3 regions of the Streptomyces sp. HSS9-12 genome follow, and region 1 is predicted to be linked to each of the others. Evidence: riboswitches for the same ligand, from Rfam matches in the RefSeq annotation. Region 1 holds a riboswitch; each other region holds the start of a gene.

Evidence for each region. A riboswitch is a leader RNA that binds a small molecule or an ion and turns the genes downstream of it on or off. The one in region 1 is predicted to bind cyclic di-AMP.
Region 2: another riboswitch for cyclic di-AMP. It lies ahead of ACY34J_RS22580 (M23 family metallopeptidase); the one in region 1 lies ahead of ACY34J_RS03475 (transglycosylase family protein).
Region 3: another riboswitch for cyclic di-AMP. It lies ahead of ACY34J_RS15350 (transglycosylase family protein); the one in region 1 lies ahead of ACY34J_RS03475 (transglycosylase family protein).

The regions. Positions count from the first base shown of each region.
Region 1 covers NZ_JBUEGC010000004.1:76,268-82,859, forward strand. Annotated here, with positions in the region: gene ACY34J_RS03465 (ANTAR domain-containing response regulator) at 1-281, opposite strand, end outside; gene ACY34J_RS03470 (STAS domain-containing protein) at 278-667, opposite strand; gene ACY34J_RS03475 (transglycosylase family protein) at 1,095-2,285, opposite strand; cyclic di-AMP (ydaO/yuaA leader) riboswitch at 2,288-2,464, opposite strand; gene ACY34J_RS03480 (acyl-CoA dehydrogenase family protein) at 2,958-4,193, opposite strand; gene ACY34J_RS03485 (TetR family transcriptional regulator) at 4,341-4,985, shown strand; gene def (peptide deformylase) at 5,021-5,554, opposite strand; gene ACY34J_RS03495 (MurT ligase domain-containing protein) at 5,754-6,592, shown strand, end outside.
Region 2 covers NZ_JBUEGC010000047.1:15,851-22,442, forward strand. Annotated here, with positions in the region: gene lhgO (L-2-hydroxyglutarate oxidase) at 1-393, shown strand, start outside; gene trmB (tRNA (guanosine(46)-N7)-methyltransferase TrmB) at 607-1,368, shown strand; gene ACY34J_RS22570 (PrsW family intramembrane metalloprotease) at 1,504-2,958, shown strand; partial or broken gene ACY34J_RS22575 (aldo/keto reductase) at 3,022-3,240, opposite strand; gene ACY34J_RS22580 (M23 family metallopeptidase) at 3,316-4,356, opposite strand; cyclic di-AMP (ydaO/yuaA leader) riboswitch at 4,369-4,506, opposite strand; gene ACY34J_RS22585 (PP2C family protein-serine/threonine phosphatase) at 4,773-5,951, opposite strand; gene ACY34J_RS22590 (hypothetical protein) at 6,218-6,592, shown strand, end outside.
Region 3 covers NZ_JBUEGC010000024.1:85,760-92,351, reverse strand. Annotated here, with positions in the region: gene ACY34J_RS15370 (Ppx/GppA phosphatase family protein) at 1-105, opposite strand, end outside; gene ACY34J_RS15365 (DUF501 domain-containing protein) at 102-671, opposite strand; gene ACY34J_RS15360 (FtsB family cell division protein) at 710-1,183, opposite strand; gene eno (phosphopyruvate hydratase) at 1,292-2,581, opposite strand; gene ACY34J_RS15350 (transglycosylase family protein) at 2,765-3,460, opposite strand; cyclic di-AMP (ydaO/yuaA leader) riboswitch at 3,465-3,633, opposite strand; gene ACY34J_RS15345 (transglycosylase family protein) at 3,892-4,758, opposite strand; gene ACY34J_RS15340 (cytochrome P450 family protein) at 4,862-6,133, opposite strand; gene ACY34J_RS15335 (lysoplasmalogenase) at 6,257-6,592, opposite strand, start outside.

The DNA.
Region 1 (6,592 bases):
GCCGCCGCCGGATGCCCGGTCTCCAGCGCGACCGGTATCGGCCCGTCCGCGGTCTCCCACTGCACCGACACCAGGGCCGACAGATCGGGGTGGGTGACCGCCGCCACCGGCTCGTGGTCCCCCGCCAGGACGCTGTACCGTACGCTCACCGTGGCCGCCGCGCCGCAGCACAGCGGGTTGCAGGAAGCCACCTGCTCCGCCAGCTGCGCCAGTCCCCGGTCCATCGCCCCCTCCTCGGGATCGAGGGGTATCTCCAGCGGGAAGTCCGCGCATTCGATCATGGGAAGGTTCGCACTTCCTGGGGCGGCGTGCGGGGCGGGAGTACGGCGTCCTCGGCCGGCGGCTCGCCGGGCGTCCGGAACAGCTGTGCCGTGCCGGTGGCCGTCAGCAGGTTCGCCAGCTGTCGGCGCGGATTGAGCAGCCGGAACCGCACCCCGGCGTCGCGTGCCCAGGTGCGGGCGTGGATCAGAGCGTTCAGGCCCGAGCAGTCACAGAAGGACACACCCCCCATATCGATGGCGAGGTCGTCCAGCGGCTCATGCGTGCATTCCGAGATGGCCAGTCGCAGGACAGGGGCGGTGTCGATGTCCAGCTCCCCGGCCACCTCGATCACGGCTTCCCGGCCCGAGATCGTGGTCTGCACATCGAGAGGGGTCGCGAGCTGCATATCTGTCCGCCTCCCAACTATCGGGACGCGCTCGTCGTCGCCGCACGGTCCCCGACACCGTGAGAGTCCTGCGCCGGCTGCCGCCTCAGTTCGTCATCCGAGCCTGGCTTTCGAGAGTCGGCTTCCATCGATCCTCATCCCGGCTGATTTTCCTGTCAACAGAAGCACGAATTGCGGGGCCCATTGATTGATCCCGAAAATTCTTCACCAGCTGCGATCAGGGAATTACGCCGAGAAACTGGCAGGAGCATGACTACGGGCCGCGACACGGAATCGATCCGCCGGCATGTATCGCAGAGCACCAAGGTCCATTCGTATCAAGGAACTTGACACGACGAGGCGCCCACCTCCGGCAGTGCGGGGGTGGGCGCCTCGGTCAGGGTCGGTCCCCCGTGCCTTGGGCCAGGGGAGTCCTCGGATCGGCTCCTCAGATGGAGACGCCGTGCGCGCGCAGGTAGGCGAGCGGGTCGATGTCCGAGCCGAAGTCCGGGGTGGTGCGCACCTCGAAGTGCAGGTGCGGACCGGTGCTGTTGCCGGTGGAGCCGGAGAGGCCGAGCTGCTGGCCGCCGGTCACCTTCTGGCCGGCCTGGACGGACAGCGCGGACAGGTGGGCGTACTGGGCGTACTTGCCGTCGGCGAGCCGGATGACAACCTGGTTGCCGTACGAGCCGCCCCAGCCGGCCGAGACGACCTCACCCGCGCCGATGGCCTTCACCGGGGTGCCGGTGGGGACAGGGAAGTCGACACCGGTGTGGTAGCCCTTGGACCAGTGGCTGCCGGCAACGTGGTAGCCGGTACCCAGGACAGCGTTGCCGACCGGAGCGCTGAAGCCGGAGGCGGGAGCCGGAGCAGCCGCCTTCGCGGCGGGCTTCACGGCCGGCTTCGGCGCGGGCGCGGGCTTGGCGGCGGGCTTGGGGGCCTCGTGCTTCGGCTGCACCGGAGCGGCGGCCTGGGACACGCCGGGGAGAGCGAGCTTCTGGCCCGGACGGATCAGGTTCGGGTTGCCGCCGACGACCTCGCGGTTCTCCTGGTACAGCTTCTGCCAGCCGCCCTCGACGTGCTTGGTGGTGGCGATCCGCCACAGGCTGTCGCCGTGGACGACCGTGTAGGACTGGCCCTTCTTCAGCTGGGCGGCCGGAGCCGGAGCGGCCTTCGCCACGGGCTCGGCGGCGGGCTTGGCGGCGGGCTTGGCAGCGGGCTCGGCGGCGGGCTTGGCGGGGGCGGCCGGGGCGGGGCCGCCCTGGGTGAGGCCGGCCTTGACCGAGCACACCGGCCAGGCACTCGGGCCCTGGACGGCGAGGACCTTCTCAGCGATGGCGATCTGCTGGTCCTTGGTGGCCAGGTCGGCGCGCGGGGCGTACTGAGTGCCGCCGAAGGCCTCCCAGGTGGACTGCGTGAACTGCAGACCGCCGAAGAAGCCGTTGCCGGTGTTGATGCTCCAGTTGCCGCTGCTCTCGCACTCCGCGACCTTGTCCCAGGTGTCCACCGAGGCGGCCTGCGCGGTGGCCGTACCCAGCAGCGGAAGGGCGAGACCGGCGCCCCCGACGGCGACGGCGGCGAGCGAGGCGCGGGAGAAGCGGCTGGAACGAGGGCGGCGATGACGTCCGCGTGCAGACATAGGTACTTCCTCTCCTACGCCTGCGAGGTGAGCTGTCGGGTTCGGGCTGGAGTTGCCCGGCCGCGCATAAAGCAGCGTCAGGTGCTGCGGCGCGTCTTCACCCCAAGCCGGACCGTGCGGATGGCGCGGTACGGCACTTACCTGGTTCCCCCGCTCCTGCCGTGGTGCGTTTGTGGTCTCCCCCAGCCGGCGGCAGGATTCGGCGCTCCGGCGGATGGGTGCCACCCCGGTCGACTGGGCGGCGACGAGAAAACTAAGCGCAGGAAATTCTTTGGGACAAGTAGCCGGCATCCCGCCGAATCCCCATTTCGCAGATCAACTCGGCATTCCGTCACGCTATGCTGCCGATCGTGACCCGAGAGCGATATGTACTGCTGCCGACTAACGCTCATATTCGCTGGTAAAACTGCGAAGTTGACGGGAAAGGCACTTTTCAAGTGCCCGGCGTCACATCTCCGCCAAAGCGCGTTGTGATATCAGTCACCGGACAGCGGAATGACCGATTTGGTCGTGGAGTTCGGTTTGCCGAGAAGAAGGCCATAGAAAGGTCTTTGCCATGAAGGGTCGCCCCATAGAGGCGAGTTCCATGACCATAGAAGATCCCACCATGAACTGACAGGCCGTCAGGTGGCGGGTCGGTATGCGACCCGCCGCCACGACGGCCCGCACTGGTCAGCGAATGGGCAGCCCCGAGAGAGTGCGAGCGATGACAAGACGCTGGATCTCGCTCGTTCCCTCGAAAATGGTGTAAATCGCAGCATCGCGGTGCATTCGCTCCACCGGGTACTCGCGGGTGAAGCCGTTGCCCCCGAGGATCTGCATCGCCTGAGCCGTGACCTTCTTGGCCACCTCCCCGGCGTACAGCTTCGACATCGAGCCCTCCGCGGAGGTGAAGGCCTTGCCGGTGGCCGCCATCCAGGACGCCCGCCACACCAGGAGGCGGGCCGCGTCGATCTGGGTGCGCATATCGGCCAGCTGGAAGGCCACGCCCTGGTTGTCGATGATCGGGCGGCCGAACTGGACGCGGGTCCGCGCGTAGTCCAGGGCGACCTCGTACGCCGCACGCGCGATACCGACGGCCTGGGCGCCGACGGCGGGGCGAGAGGCCTCGAAGGTGGCCATGGCGGCGTTCTTCACGCTCCCCCCGCCTTCCTTGGCCGTACGGGCCCGCTCACGGGCGCGGGCCAGGCGCTCGTCGAGCTTCTCCTTGCCTCCCAGCAGGCAGTGGCCGGGTATGCGCACGTTCTCGAGGACGACCTCGGCGGTGTGGGAGGCCCGGATGCCGTGCTTCTTGAACTTCTGGCCCTGGGAGAGGCCGGGCGTGTTCGGCGGGACGATGAAGGAGGCGTGGCCGCGGGCCCCCAGCTCGGGATCGACGACCGCGACGACGACGTGGACGTTGGCGATGCCGCCGTTGGTCGCCCAGGTCTTGGTTCCGTTGAGCACCCACTCGTCCTTGGCCTCGTCGTAGACGGCGCGGGTGCGCATCGCCGAGACATCGGAGCCGGCATCGGGCTCGGAGGAGCAGAAGGCCGCGACCTTCACATCGTTGGTGTCGCCGTACATCTGCGGGATCCAGGTGCCGATCTGCTCCTCGGTGCCGTTGGCGAGGACGCCGACCGCCGCCAGCCCCGTACCGACGATGGACAGGCCGATGCCGGCATCACCCCAGAAGAGCTCCTCCATGGCCATCGGGATACCAAGGCCCGTGGGGTCGAAGAACTGCTGGGCGTAGAAGTCGAGGGAGTACAGGCCGATCTTCGCGGCCTCCTGGATCACGGGCCAGGGCGTCTCCTCGCGCTCGTCCCACTCGGCGGCCGCCGGGCGCATCACATCCGCCGCGAAGCCGTGAATCCAGTCCCGGACCGCCTTCTGGTCCTCGTTGAGATCGAGCGTGAACTCTGCCATGACGCCTCCACCTGCTTGTTACCCTGGGTAACACGAGTCTGTTGCCGGTCGGTGACGCCTGTCAACTCCGTCCGCGCACCGTCCCCCGGGAAGGCCAAGTGTTACGTTGCGCAGGCACCAAGGAAGACACGGGCGGGGAGAAGCATCATGGAGACCAGTCAGCGGGACGATCAGCAGCGTGCGGCCCAGCGCCGGCGCAAGGAACTGCTGGAGGCCGCCGACCGGGTGGTGATGCGAGACGGCCCCGGCGCGTCGATGAACGCCATCGCCGCCGAGGCGGGCATCACCAAGCCGATCCTCTACCGGCACTTCGGCGACAAGGGCGGTCTGTACCGGGCCCTGGCCGAGCGCCACACCGACGGCCTGCTCGCCGGCCTGCGTGCGGCCCTTGACGCTCCCACCGACCGGCGGGAGCGCGTCGAGTCGACCCTGGACACCTATCTCGCCGCCATCGAAGCGCGGCCCCAGGTCTACCGCTTCCTCATGCACCCCTCCGAGGAGACTCAGCCTGCCGAGCAGGGATTCGACGTGGGCCGTCACTCCTCTCCCCTGCTGCGGCGGATGGGCGAGGAGCTGGCTCAGATCATCGCGGAGCGGGTCGACCTCGGGCCGGGCGGGGTCCAGCTGGCGCGGGTCTGGGGGCATGGCATCGTCGGGATGATGCACGCGGCCGGGGACTGGTGGCTGCGCGAACGGCCGTGTTCCCGGGGGGAGTTGGTGCAGGCTCTTGCGGACCTGCTGTGGGGGCGCCTCGCCGCTGCCGGCGACCGCCTGGGCGGCCCCGGATTCTGACCGCGCGCGGCGGCCGGCCTGCGGCCCTGGGAAGCTCAATCCGCACGGCGGGCCGCCGCCCGCAGCGCCCGGCGGCGGCGCAGCCCCGTCAGCCGGTCCGTGAACAGCCCGCCGTCCAGGTGGTCGGTCTCATGCTGCAGACAGCGCGCGAAGAAGCCGGTGCCCGCCACCCGTACGGGCGCACCGGTCATGTCGACGCCCTCGACGACCGCTTCGTCGTACCGCCGGGTGCCGGCCTCGATGCCGGGCAGGGACAGACAGCCCTCGGGGCCGGTGACGGTGACGCCGCCGGTCTCCACGAGCCGGGGGTTGACCACATGCCCGAGATGGCGGAGGTCCTCGTCGTCGGGGCAGTCGTAGACGAACACCCGCAAGCCCACGCCGATCTGGTTGGCGGCCAGGCCGACCCCCCGTGCGGCGTACATCGTTGCGTACATGTCCTCGACGAGCCGGGCCAGGGACACGTCGAAGGCGGTGACCTCCCGGCAGGGGGCCTGCAGCACCGGATCACCCAGCAGCCGCATCGGCCGTACCTGTCCGGAACTGCCGGGTATCGCACTGTGTCGCACGCCCCCACCCTACGGTCCGCTCCGTATCCGCAGACCAGGACGGGCCCCGCGGTTCGTAGCGAGGGGCCGGATCTCGATAGGCTGACCCCCTACCGCAGCCCTCCCGGCTGGCGATTCGGCGAGCGAGTTGGCCGCGGAGGACCTCCCCAGCAGCGGACGGGGGCGGGCGCGGCGCCGGATGCGAGGAGGAACTAGGACGATGGCAGGACACCCTGGCAACGCAGAGCCGCTGTCGCCACGGGCCAAGCTGGCCGTGACGGCGGGCAAGGCCGCGGCGGCGGTGTCGCGGGCGGCGGGCCGCGGCAGCGGATCGGTGATCGGCGGCCGGGTGGCGCTCAAGCTCGACCCGGACCTGCTGGCCCGGCTGGCGTCACATCTGGACGTCATCCTGGTCTCGGCCACGAACGGCAAGACCACGACCACCCGGCTGATCGCCGAGGCACTGCGGGCGGCCGGACCGGTGGTCTCCAACGCGCTCGGTGCGAACATGCCCGCCGGCATCACCTCCGCGCTCGCCGGGGGCTCGGACGCCCGCTTCGGTGTGATCGAGGTCGACGAGAAGTACCTCTCCGGGGTCGCCCGGGACGTCACCCCCAAGGCCATCGCCCTGCTCAACCTCTCCCGCGACCAGCTGGACCGCGCCGCCGAGACCCGGATGCTCGCCGAGAGGTGGCGCGAGGGCCTGGCGGGCACCAAGGCCACGGTGATCGCCAACGCCGACGACCCGCTGGTGGTCTGGGCCGCTTCCTCCTCCCCCAACGTCGTGTGGGTCGCGGCCGGGCAGGAGTGGAAGGACGACGCCTGGTCCTGCCCGTCCTGCGGCGGTGTGCTCCAGCGCCCCAGCGACGACTGGATGTGCGGTGACTGCGGCTTCCGCCGCCCCGTCCCGAGCTGGGCCCTGTCCGGTGACCATGTGCTGGATCCGCACGGCTCGGCCTGGCCGATCCGGCTGCAGCTGCCGGGCCGTGCCAACAAGGCCAACGCCACCACCTCGGCCGCCGTGGCCGCACACTTCGGCGTGCCGCCGCAGGTCGCGCT
Region 2 (6,592 bases), on a different contig from region 1:
CTGGCCCGGGAGGGGTACGACTGGCGGACCGTACGGCCCGCTGAGCTGGCGGCGACGCTGGCGTACCCGGGCTCGTGGCGGATCACGCGCCGGCACTGGCGGTACGGCGCGGGCGAGCTGCACCGGTCGTTGTCCAAGCGGGCTTTTACGGAGGCCGTGCGGCGGCTGCTGCCGGAGGTGACGGCGGCGGATCTGATTCCGGCCCCGGCCGGGGTGCGCGCTCAGGCGGTGCTGCCGGACGGAACGCTCGTCGACGACTTTCTCTTCGCCGAGTGGCCTCGCATGGTGCATGTGCTCAATGCGCCGTCGCCGGCCGCGACCGCTTCGCTGCCGATCGGGCGGGAGGTGGCCCGGAGGGCGCTTGCCGCGCTGGGGGCGGCGGTGAGCGCGTAGGCGCGCGGGCGCGGGGTGCGCGGGCGCGGGGTGCGCGGGCGCGGGGTGCGCGGGCAGCGGGGTACGGTGCGCGGGCCGGGGTTGGGGGCTGCCGCCGTAGAATCGGACATTGTGTCTGAGCCGAGTATCTTCCCCGCACCCCTGCCCGCCGACGGTGACGACCGGCACGCGGCCGGGGCGTCCGGTCTGCCCGCGCGCTCGGCGGAAGAGTCGGTGCGCAGCCCCGGGAAAGGCTCGAAGGAAGGCAAGCAGCTGCTGTTCCCCGGTGGGCCGGCCGCCGACCCGGCGGGCTCGCACCATGAGCGGCGGATCCGTAGCTTCCGGCCCCGGCGCGGGCGGGTGACCGTCGGACAGGCCGAGGCACTGCGCCGACTGTGGCCGAAGTGGGGCCTGGACATCGATGGCCAGGCCCGGCTGGACCTCGGTGAGCTGTTCGGCGACCCCAGCATGCCCGTCGTCCTGGAGATCGGCTTCGGCATGGGCGAGGCCACGGCCCAGATGGCCGCCGCCGACCCCGGTACCGGCATCCTGGCCGCCGATGTGCACACCCCCGGCCAGGGCAACCTGCTGAATCTCGCGGAGCGGAACGGCCTGTCCAACATCCGGGTGGCGAACGGCGACGCGATCATCCTGCTGCGCGAAATGATCGAGCCCGGTGCCCTCGCCGGGCTGCGGGTCTTCTTCCCTGACCCCTGGCCGAAGAAGCGCCACCACAAGCGACGTCTGATCCAGCCGGAGTTCGTCGAGCTGGCCGTCTCCCGGCTGCGGCCCGGTGCGCTGGTGCACTGCGCGACCGACTGGGAGCCGTACGCCGAGCAGATGCTCGAGGTGCTCAGCGCCAACCCCGATCTGGAGAACACCCAGCCGGATGGCGGCTACGCCCCGCGTCCCGACTTCCGTCCGCTGACGAAGTTCGAGAGCGCGGGCCTCGACAAGGGTCACGTCGTCCACGACCTGTTGTTCGTACGGCGCTGACGCGAGCCGGCGTGATGGCGTACGGCCCGGCGCCTCTGTGACCTTGGCCGGAGTCCTGGGCTATCGCACCGGTGCGTCCCCGCCCCTGGTTAGGGTCGACAGGTGCATCCGTCTCCGCTTCCACAGCATCCGCCGGTGCCGACGTACCAGGCGCAGCCGCAGTTCGACGCCGTGCCCGAGCAGGCACAGTGGCGGTACCGCCCGCGTCGGCCGCTGTGGGACAGCAAGGTGCTGCGCGTCGGCGCGCTGGGTACCCTGCTCGCGCTCTCCGGTCTCGTCATCCTCGCGCTCGTCCGGCAGGAGACCGGTACCGAGGGCTTTCTGGTCGGGCTCGGGCTGGCCGTGCTGCCCCTGCCGCTGCTCATCGGCGTCTTCCGCTGGGTCGACCGCGTCGAACCCGAGCCATGGAAGAACCTGCTGTTCGCCTTCGCCTGGGGGGCCTGCGCCGCGACGCTGGTGGCGATCATCGCCAATGGGTTCGCATCGGAGTTGATAGCGACCCGGGTGGGAGAGTTCTCCCGCAGCGAGGCCGACACCTGGAGCGCCGCCGTCGTCGCCCCTGTCGTGGAGGAGAGCGCGAAAGGCGCCGCTGTGCTGCTGCTGTTCGTCTTCCGCCGCCGTGACTTCGACGGCATCGTCGACGGCGTCGTCATCGCCGGAATGACCGCCACGGGCTTCGCCTTCACCGAGAACATCCTCTATCTCGGCAATGCCTTCGGCGAGGATCAGGCGGTCGGCTCGTTCGGCCTCCAGTCGGTCACCGCCGCGACCTTCTTCATCCGCATCGTGATGTCGCCGTTCGCCCACCCGCTGTTCACGGCGCTGACAGGGATCGGCTTCGGCGTCGCGGCCCTGGCCGCGACGCGCCAGCGCGCCCGCCGCATCCTCGCGCCGCTCGCCGGGCTGCTGACGGCGATGGTGCTGCACGCCGTCTGGAACGGTTCCGCCACGCTCGGCGGACTGGGCTTCCTCGCCGTCTACGGCATGTTCATGGTCCCGGTCTTCGGCCTGCTGACCTGGCTGGTGATCTGGTCCCGGGGCAACGAGCTGAAGACCGTACGCGGCCAGCTTCCCGCGTATGTGGCAGCGGGCTGGCTGGCGCCGCCGGAGACGTACGCACTGTCCTCGATGAAGGCCCGGGCGCTGGCCCGCAGTGTCGCGCGCCGCGCCCACGGGCCGGCGGCGGCCCGTGCGGTGGCCGAGTACGTGGGGTTCGCCACGGCCCTGGCCTTTCTGCGGCAGCGGGCGCACCGGGGGGCGGCCGGGGCGGACTTCGCCGCCCGGGAGCAGGAGTTGCTGCACCACTTGTGGCAGCGGAAGGACGTGGCGCAGCCGGCGCTGGTGCAGGCGGCGGCGGTGACGGTCCGGCCGTGGGGGCCGCAGGGGGTGCCGTACGGGATGCCGCCGGGGTCTCTGTACGGAGCGCCCTCCGGGTACGGGCCCTGGCCGACGACCGGGCAAGGACCGGGCCCGTACCCGGCCCCAGGGCCCCACACTTCCGGCCCGTACTCGGCCCCGCCGCCAGGAGTCGGCCCCGGGCCGTACCACCCTCAGTCCCCCTACGGACGGTACGGCGCGCCCGGCAGCTGACGCCTGCGGCCGGGCTTCCGCCCCAGGCCCCGGAAATTGGGCGGAGCCCTGAACCGGGATCGGTCAGGCCGAGGCCGTCGTCAAGGTGTTCAGTTCCGCCTCCGTGAGGCGGAGGTCGGCCAGGGCCAGCAGCGCCGGGAGTTGTTCGACGGTCCGCGCGCTGGCGATGGGCGCCGCCACCGTCGGCTGCGCCGCCAGCCAGGCCAGGGCCACCGTCGCGGCCTCCACCCCGTGCGCCCGCGCGATCTCGTCGAGGGCCGCGAGCACCCGCCGCCCGCGCTGTCAGCCATATGTGACATCAACACCCCGGTGACACCGGCTGTTCCAGCATCACCGGGGGCCGAAGGGCCATGACCGTCAGGGGTTCAGACCGTGCTGACGCAGCCAGGGCATCGGGTCTATCGGGGAGCCGCCACCCGGCCGTACCTCGAGGTGGAGGTGCGGGCCGGTGACATTGCCGGTGGCGCCGACGCGGCCGATGACCTCGCCCGTCGACACCTGGCCGGACGACTGCACGATCGACGACAGATGGCAGTACCAGATCTCGGTGCCGTCGCTGAGCTTGAGCACGATCCGGTAGCCGTACGAGCCGGCCCATCCGGCCTCGGTGATGGTGCCGCCGTGCACCGCCTTCACCGGGGTGCCGGTCGGCGCCGCGAAGTCCTGTCCGGTGTGGTCGGCGGACCACAGGTCGCCCGCCTGGCCGAAGCCGGCCGTGAGCGTGTACGAGGACGTCGGCAGGGTGTAGCTGGCGGCCAGCTTGGCCAGCCGCTCGGCCTCGGCCTTGCGCCGGGCCTCCTCCGCCGCCTTCCGCCGTGCCTCTGCCTCGGCCGCCTTCCGCGCGGCGTCTGCCTCCTCCTTGCGCTGCGCGGCCTGCGCTGCGGCCTGCTTGGCCGCCGCCTCCTCGGCGGCTTCGCGCTGAGCCTCATCGGCGGCGGTCTCCTGCTGCTCGGCCTGGCGCATGATGCGGGCCCGCAGCGCCTCGCCGGCGCCGGTGCCGTCCGCCGCTTCGTCGGTGGTGAGGCCGGCCTGGGTGAGCGGGGCGGCCGCGGTGTTGTCCGAGGAGTCCGGCATCAGCTGTCCGATGCCGGGCAACTGGCCCGCGTCCGGGAACTCGTCCGCGACGTGCGAGAGGTCCGGCATGGAGATGGGAAGCGGAGGCCGTTCCTTGGCCGAGGCCATGCCGCCCGCGCCGACCGCGGCGATCATGCCGACACCGAGGACGGCGCCGCTGCGGGCCATGCCTCCCCCGCGCTGCTTGGCGACGCGGTGCCTGCCGCGCACCGGGGCAAGGCTTTCGGCGGTCGGGTTCCACTCGCCGGGGGCCGGGTCGTCGCTGAAGCCGTAGTCAGCGGGTTCGTCGAACCAGGGCTCGGGGGCAGGGGGCTTGGACGCCACGCGGGCGCACTCCTTTCCTTCCTTCTCGCCTACCGGGTTAGCTGACGGGTTCGGAGCAGGAAGGTCTCCTACGGGCCCCTCCGCGGGAGGCGCCCGATTCACCCCTGGGTGGTGGTTCCCCGGTTCCCTTGGTGCTGGTGTTACTGCTGTTTCTGGATCTTGTCTTGGGTGGTGCTCGTGCGGGATTCGGCGATTGCGCACGGCGCCGCCTCTTGTGGCGGCTGTGACGACCGCGCTGCGTTATCGAACGTTAATAGACCCGGGTGCCGAATTCCAAGCTGTTCCCGTAATCCCTACGCGTTCCGGCCAGGACTTAAATGGACAAGAGTGGCGCTTTCCGGGCGACTTGATCGTCCAGTGGAAAACCAGTCACCGCTGATTGTTGGTCAGTCGTTATCCGGAGCGGCGCCAGTCGATCACGCACCGTGAGACGAGCCGACGGGCCGGTCCCCCGACGAACCGCGCGTCAGCCCCACCGTCCGGCGGCGCACCGGCTGCCGCTCCCCCGGCCGGCTGACCGCCAGCAACGCCATGTCGTCCGCGGCCGCCCCGCCCGTATGCCGCGCCACGTCCTCGACGATCGCGTCGAGCAGGGCGTCGGGGCCGGGAAACTGCCGGCCCCGCAGCCTCTCCTGCACGTCGTAGAACTCGCCGTCCTCGTCCCGGGCCTCGGACACCCCGTCCGTGTACAGCAGCAGCGTGGCGCCGTCCGGAAAGGGGAACTCCTCCACCCGGTCCTTCTCCTCGCCCAACTCCCCCATCCCCAGCGGCAGCGCGGGCATTCCCGGCCCGGTGTCGCGCACAGTGCCGTCCGGGAGCAGCAGCAGTGGCGCGGGGTGGCCGCGGTTGAGCAGCCACAGTGTGGGCGCGCCGACCGGCACCTCGGCGAGCACGGCCGTGGTAAAGCCCTCGAACCGGTCGTGCCCGTCCCGCCGCGCAGCCTCCCGCTGCAGCGCGTGTTCCAGCCGTACGGCGACGGCCTCCAGGGTCGGCTCGTGCTCGGCGGCCTCCCGGAAGGCGCCAAGGGCGATCGTCACCATCTCCACCGCCCCCAGCCCCTTGCCCCGCACATCGCCCACAACCAGCCGCACGCCGTACGGGGTGTCGTGCACCGCGTAGAGATCGCCGCCGATCCGGGCGTCCGCATGAGCCGCCACATAGCGCGCCGCGATCCGCAGGCCGCCGATGCGCTCGTCGGGCATCGGCAGTACGGCCCGCTGCGCCGCCTCTGCGATCCCGCGCGCCGAGGCGAGCTGCCGGCCGCTACGGCGCACCACGCGGTTGATGAACAGCGCGAGCACGACCACCGTCAGGATGGTGGCCACCTCGGTGACCGACTCCATCGTGCCGGCGCTGTGCTCGCTCAGACGCAGACCCAGCACGACGGCCGCGGCGGCGAGCCCGGTGGCGACGATGGCGCGCACCGAGAAGAACGGGGCGCCGACCAGAGGGGCCGCGGAGAAGAACGGCGAGCCGGTGAAGCCGGGCGGGGTACAGAGGTCGAAGACGAAGCCGCCGAGGATGAGGGCGGCGGGGAGCCAGCGTACGAGGCGGCCGCTGAGACTGCCACGAAGACACCGACCCGCCCCGCCCATGCGGCGACCTGCACGCCTCCGTGCTGCTTCTCGCATCCCCACCTGTGGTCTCCTGCCGTTTACCTGCCGTACGCGCCGTGCGCGGCAGCGGAAGGAACCGCGCCGTCCCAGGCTGGCGGCTGTCGGCGCGGGCGGCGAATCTACGTGCGCCAAGTGGGTGTCGGTCCGGTACGAGGGTGCGGCTGCGGATTTCTTGGGGAGGCGTCCGGGGGCTCCGTCATGCGGCGAAAAGCGCGGAAATTGGGCTTTCGGGTAGCGTCGTAGACATGAAGAGTGCGAGGCGTCACCGCCTACTCGGACCTCTGCTCGCCGTCTTGGCCGCGGTCCTGGTCCTGGTTGTCGGGATGGCACCCAGCGCGTCGGCGGCCGACGGTCTCGACCGCGCCGCGGCGGCGCTGCGGCACGGCCCGGTGTACGTCGACCCGCGGGCCGCGGACCGGCTCCCCGCGGCCGACGCCGACGCCCTGGCCAACAAGATCAAGAAGGCGGACAAGCCGGTCTTCGTCGCCGTCCTCCCCGCGTCCGCCGAGTTCAACCCGCAGACGCTGCTGCGCGATCTGCGCACCGAGGTCGGGATCGCCGGTGTGTACGCGGTCGCGCTGGGCAACCGCTTCGACGCGGGCGCCGACTCCGCCGTGATG
Region 3 (6,592 bases), on a different contig from region 1:
CATCCGCCGGTCCAGCTCCTTCAGGTCCCCGGTCCGGGGATCGGCGTCGGCGACGAGCAGGCGGATGGAGTTCGTACCGCAGTCGATGGCGGCGACCCTGGTCACTTCTCCTCCTCCTGCGACTCCGCGGACTGCGCAGACTCCGCGGCCCCCTTCGACGGGCACTCCACACATGGCCCCTTGCGCCACCACTCCGGCAGCATCGCGATGGCCTCGTCGCCCAGCGGGTTCACACCGGGGCCCGCGGCCAGCGAGTGGGCGACCAGGACGTGCAGGCACTTCACCCGGTCCGGCATGCCGCCCGCGCTCGGGAAGCCCTCCAGCACCTCGATCGCGTCACGCCGCCGGATGTAGTCCTCGTGCGCGGCCCGGTACGCGGCGGCCAGCTCCGGATCCTCGGCGAGCCGGGCCGTCATCTCCTTCATCACGCTCTCGGCCTCCAGCGTGCCGATCGCGGACGCGGCGCGCGGGCAGGTCAGGTAGTACAGCGTCGGGAAGGGCGTGCCGTCCTCGAGGCGCGGCGCGGTCTCCACCACATCGGGCAGCCCGCACGGGCAGCGGTGCGCGATGGCGCGCAATCCGCGCGGGACCCGGCCCAGCTGCGCGGCGATGGCGGCGGCATCGGCGTCCGTGGGCGGGGTGGGGTCGGTCTTGGGCGGGGGCGTTTCCATGCCTGGACAGATATCTCTTCGGTCGGTTCGGATCGGGTTCAGCGGCGTCCGTCGACGCTGTCGACGTCGTCCCAGAGGTTGCTGTACCAGGGACGGTCGGCCGCACGCTGGTCGTCGTGGTGCCGGTCGGCGCCGGCGGAGCCGTCGCGGACGGTGTAGCCGGTCTCGCCGGGGCGGACGTAGTGCAGGTGCTCACGGGCCTGCTGCTCGACGTAGGCCGGGTCCTGCCAGCGCGCCTTGGCGTCCCGCAGCTTCTCGACGGCCTCCCGGGCCTGCTCGGCCTGCCGCCGCTGCTCGGCGATCTCCGAGCGCTGCGACACCCACTGTCGCATGGGGTAGGCGAGGGCGACGACGAGCGAGCACACGACGAGGGCGAGCACCGCGGCGCGGCCGGTGAGGCGGCTGCGTGGGCGGGGCGCCCGGGACTGGGCGCGGTAGACGCGAGCGGCCGCCTGCTCACCGAGCGCCTTCAGCCTGGTCGCCGTGGAGAACCGCTCCCGGTCCGCGGCCACGTCGCCTCCCCTGGTCGGCCTGGTCCCTGCGTCACAACGTACGTACGTCCCCGGCCACGGTACGGGACCGGGCGCGGGGACGTACGTCAGGCGTGCCTGGCTGATTGCTTACCGGTTCGCGGGGCGGAACCGCGGGAACGCGGAGCGGCCCGCGTACTCCGCCGCGTCGTCCAGGATCTCTTCGATGCGCAGCAGTTGGTTGTACTTGGCGACACGGTCCGAGCGGGCCGGGGCGCCGGTCTTGATCTGGCCGCAGTTGGTGGCGACGGCCAGGTCGGCGATGGTGACGTCCTCGGTCTCACCGGAGCGGTGGGACATCATGGACTTGAAGCCGTTGCGCTGGGCGAGCTCGACGGCGTCGAGGGTCTCGGTCAGCGAGCCGATCTGGTTGACCTTGACCAGCAGGGCGTTGGCGGCGCCCATGTCGATGCCGCGCTGCAGGCGCTCCGGGTTGGTGACGAACAGGTCGTCGCCCACGAGCTGGACCTTGTCCCCGAGCTGGTCGGTGATGGTCTTCCAGCCCTCCCAGTCCTCCTCGTTCAGCGGATCCTCGATGGAGACCAGCGGGTACGCGTCGACGAGCTCGGCGTAGTACGCGGTCATCTCGGCGGCGGAGCGGGACGTGCCCTCGAACTCGTACGCGCCGTCCTTGTAGAACTCGGTGGCGGCGACGTCGAGCGCGAGCGCGATGTCCTGGCCGGGGGTGTAGCCGGCCTTCTGGATGGCCTCGACGATCAGGTCGAGCGCGGCGCGGTTGGACTCCAGGTTCGGGGCGAAGCCGCCCTCGTCGCCCAGGCCGGTGGACAGGCCGCGCTCCTTCAGCACGCCCTTGAGCGCGTGGTAGGTCTCCGCGCCCCAGCGCAGGGCCTCGGAGAAGGACTCCGCGCCGATCGGGGCGATCATGAACTCCTGGATGTCGACGTTGGAGTCCGCGTGGGCTCCGCCGTTGAGGATGTTCATCATCGGGACGGGCAGGAGGTGCGCGTTCGGGCCACCGAGGTAGCGGAAGAGCGGCAGGTCGGAGGCCTCGGCGGCGGCGTGCGCGACGGCGAGGGAGACGCCGAGGATGGCGTTGGCGCCGAGCGAGGACTTGTCGGGGGTGGCGTCCAGGTCGAACATCGCCTGGTCGATCAGCCGCTGTTCGGTGGCGTCGTAACCGACGAGCTCGGGGCCGATCTGCTCGATGACGGCGAGGACGGCCTTCTCGACACCCTTGCCGTTGTAGCGGTTCTTGTCACCGTCGCGGAGCTCGAGGGCCTCGAACGCACCGGTGGAGGCACCGGAGGGCACGGCAGCACGGCCGGTGCTGCCGTCGTCGAGGCCGACCTCGACCTCGACCGTTGGGTTTCCTCGCGAGTCGAGGATCTCCCGGGCTACGACGACGTCGATGGACGGCACGAGCATCTCCTTCTGGGATTGACTCTGAAACGCAGTGTCTCTGTGGCTCTGCGGCATGAGCCTAACCGCCCTGTGGCCCGGCGCCTGCCGACCGACCGTCCGGCGAGACGAAAAGGCGCCCAAAGGACCTTATTACGGCAGAAACAGCTGGCCAGGACAGGGCGGTCCCGAGGAGGGTCGCTGTCAGCCCAGGTGGAGTCGCTGGCCGGGATGGATCAGATTGGCGTTGACCAGGGCGTCGTCGTTGAGGGCGTAGAGCCGGCGCCAGCCGCCCCGGACGCCGTGGGCTGAGGCGATCGCGGAGAGGGTGTCGCCACGCTTGACCGTGTACGCGCCGCCCGTCCGGCCGGCCTTGCGCACCGAATGCCGGGGGTGGTCGACGCGGGCGGGCCGGGCGTGGGCGGCCCGGTCGGCACTGGAGCGCCCGGCGCGGACCTTCGCGCGCGGGCCGCCGGCGGTCAGGCCGGCGCGGGTGGCACAGCCCCAGGCACGCGGGCCCTGCATCGCGAGCAGCTTTTCGGCGATGGCGATCTGCTGCGCCTTGGTGGCGAGGTCGGCGCGCGGTGCGTATCTGGTGCCGCCGGCTGCGGCCCAGCTGGACCGGGAGAACTGCAGACCGCCGTAGTAGCCGTTGCCGGTGTTGGCGGACCAGTTGCCTCCGGACTCGCACGCGGCGACCCGCTCCCACATGGAGGCGGAGGCGGCGGAGGCGGACTCGACGCCGGTCAGCAGTGCGGTGCAGGCAGCACCGACGAGGGCGACGAGAGCGCGGGCGGCGATGCGGGGGGCCGGAAAGGGCCGCGGGTCGTCGTCTCGGGACAGGAATGGGGAATAGTGTGTGCGTTTGTGCTTGATGCCCTCGGAGCCGGAATTCACCATGACGGGGTCTCCTCACCGACGCCTGCGAGGTGAGCTGTCGGGTTCGGGCTGTGAGTGCCCGGCCGAGTGCTCCCGCACTGGGCTTCACCCCTAGCCGGCCGGCCTGCCGCTGTCGGCGGGCGCGTACGGCGCTTACCTGGGTCCCCCGCTCCTGCCTGCGGCGCTTACGCCTCGACTGACCACCGAACGCCCGGCAGGATTCGGCGTGGCGATCGGCGGTGCCCGCTGTTGCGGAACAATCAGACGTTAAGCACACCGGATCAAGGGTTCAAAGCCTGACATTTCTCCACAACTGCCGCTGTCACCCCCTCAGAAACAGATATCTCCGCAGGTGAGAGCCGATGAGGGGGTATCAGACAGCGCAACCGCGCCCGTTAGGGTGATGTCATCCCGATTCGCATTCGGGGCAGTTCAGGGGGAATTGGCCCGAACTACTGCTGAGAGCCGTCGAGAACCAGCCGCTGACCAGGCAGGATCAGATCGGGATCGGAGCCGATGAGATCCTTGTTGGACGCGTAGAGGGCGGGCCAACCGCCAGTGAATGCCTGCTCTTGGGCGATTTCTGAGAGATTGTCACCCGGGCGGACCACGTATCGGCCTTCCGCGGGCTCCGTACGGCCCGAGCCCCCGTCCCGCGAAGCGTGCCGGCCACCGTCGCGGGCCTCGCCGTTGTGGTCCTCCGGCGCCGGTTCACCACGGTGCCTGCCGGTACCGGGCTCGGCGTGCGCCGGGGAGTCGCTCGCGAGGTTCCCGCCCGGCTCCTCCGTACGGTCCGCCGCCCGGCTTCCGCTGTCCGCCTCGTCGGACGGCGCGGCGTCGTGCGAGTCGGACTTGTCGGGCTTGGCAGTCCTGGTCGAACCCGGCTCCGGCTCAGGCTCGGACGACTGCGTACCGCCTGCGTCCACATCCGGGATGACGTCGTCCAGAGCAAGTCCGGTCTTCAGCGCGCAGCTGGGCCAGGCCTTGTTGGCGCCTTCCGCGTCGAGCACCTTCTCGGCTATGACGATCTGCTCGGAGCGGCTGGCGAGGTCGGGACGCGGGGCGTAATCCCGGCCACCGAAGTCGTTCCAGGTCTGCAGGGCGAACTGCAGCCCGCCGTAGTAGCCGTTGCCGGTGTTGGCGCTCCACATGCCGCCGCTCTCGCACTGGGCGACCCGGTCCCAGGTCTCGGCATCCGCGGCGTGCGCGCCCGCTGCGCCGAACAGCGGCAGCGCGATCCCCGCGCCGGTCACCCCGGCGGTGACGACGATGGCCGGGGCCTGACGGGGGCGGCGGTGTCGACCGTTCCCGGAGCGCATACGGTTGCCTTTCGCGTTACGGATGTTGCCAGTGAATCGAAGCCCGAAGTTAGCGGCGCCCACGGACACATCACAACACGATGTAGTGAAGATCACGTGGAGGTCACGTCGTTGATACTCGTCCATTTTTCTGCGGAGAGAATTCCACAGGAAGTGCCCGCAATCCGCGCATAATGAGCCCGCCGCGCCATCGCAAATCCGCCGGATCCACGGCAAGTTGCAGATCGGGCAGTCGGCGGAACAAGGTGGCCAGGGCCGTCTGCGCCTCCAGCCTCGCCAGCGGGGCACCCAGGCAGTAGTGGATGCCATGGCCGTAGCCGAGGTGCTGGTTGTCGCGGCGGCCGAGGTCGAGGGTGTCCGGGTCCGCGAAGCGCGCCGGGTCGCGGTCGGCGGCCGCGAGCACGACCAGTACGGGGTCGCCCGCGGCGATGCTCTGCCCGCCGATCGTCAGCGGCTCGGTCGCGAACCGCCAGGTCGCCAGCTCGACCGGCCCGTCATAGCGCAGCAGCTCCTCCACGGCGGTCGCCAGGAAACCGGTGTCGTCCGCGGCGAGGGCGCTGTGCAGCCGCCCGCGCTGCTCGGGGTTGCGCAGCAGCGCGTACGTGCCGTTGCCGATGAGGTTGACAGTCGTCTCGAAGCCGGCGAAGAGCAGGATGAACGCCATCGCGGCCGCCTCACCCTCGGTGAGGTGCTCCCCTTGGTCGCTGGCGCGGATCAGGCCCGAGATGAGGTCGTCGCCGAGGTCGGCGCGCTTGCGGTGGATCAGCTCGGCGAGATAGCTGCGCATCTTCTTCACCGATCGGGCCACTCCCCCGCGCGGCCCGCCGCCGTGCCGGATCATGATCCCGGCCCAGTCCCGGAAGTCGTCCTGGTCCTCGGCGGGGACGCCGAGCATGTCGCAGATGGCGTAGATCGGCAGCGGGAACGCGAACTCGTGAATCAGGTCCGCGCTCCCCCGCTCGCAGAACCCGTCGGTGAGCCGGTCGGTCAACTCCTGCACGCGGGGGGCGAACTCGGCCACTCGGCGCGGGGTGAACGCCTTCGACACCAGGCGGCGCAGGCGGGTGTGATCAGGCGGATCGATGTTGAGCAAATGTGTCATCAGCTCGGCGCTGCGCTCGCCCGGAATGCCTATCTTGCCCTTGGCGTGGGCGGCCTCACTGTGATGGACAGGGTTCTTCGACAGCCGTGGCTCGGCCAGGGCCTGACGGGCGTCGGCGTTACGGGTCACCAGCCAGGCGTGCACCCCGCTCGGCAGCTCGGTCCAGTGCACGGGGCTGTGCTCGCGCAGCCAGGCGTACGCGGGGTACGGGTCGGCGGCGAACTCCCAGCTGAACAGCTCGGGCGGGGTGGTCGACAGTCTCTGCTCGTGCACCCTTCGACCGTATCCGGCGCGCGGCTCGGCCGAGGAGCAACGTCCTCCCAGCGCTCCAGCCAGCCGGAGGTGCGCGGCTCGGCCGAGGAGCAAGATCGTGATCGTCAGCCGTGCGCTCGGCGATCACGGCGCAGCGGTGGGGCCGTCCTCCCAGCGCTCCAGCCAGCCGGAGGTAATGAGGTACTGGCCGAGCAGGTAGCCCGCCATGATCAGGACCTCCTGTGCCTCCCGGGAGGGCAGTTCGTGGCCGGCCGCCTGGAGTCCGATCAGCAGGTCCGATGCCAGGAAGGACGCGGCGCCCGCGCCGACCTTGCCGCCCACGCCGAGGGCGGTGGCGCCCATCACGGCGAGGGCGAGGCTGTACCCGGCGACGGGCAGCCGCAGTTGCCTGTCGAGGGCCGGGGCCAGCAGGGCGTTGACGGCCGCCCAGCCCGCCAGGCAGCCGAGCGCCGGCCACGG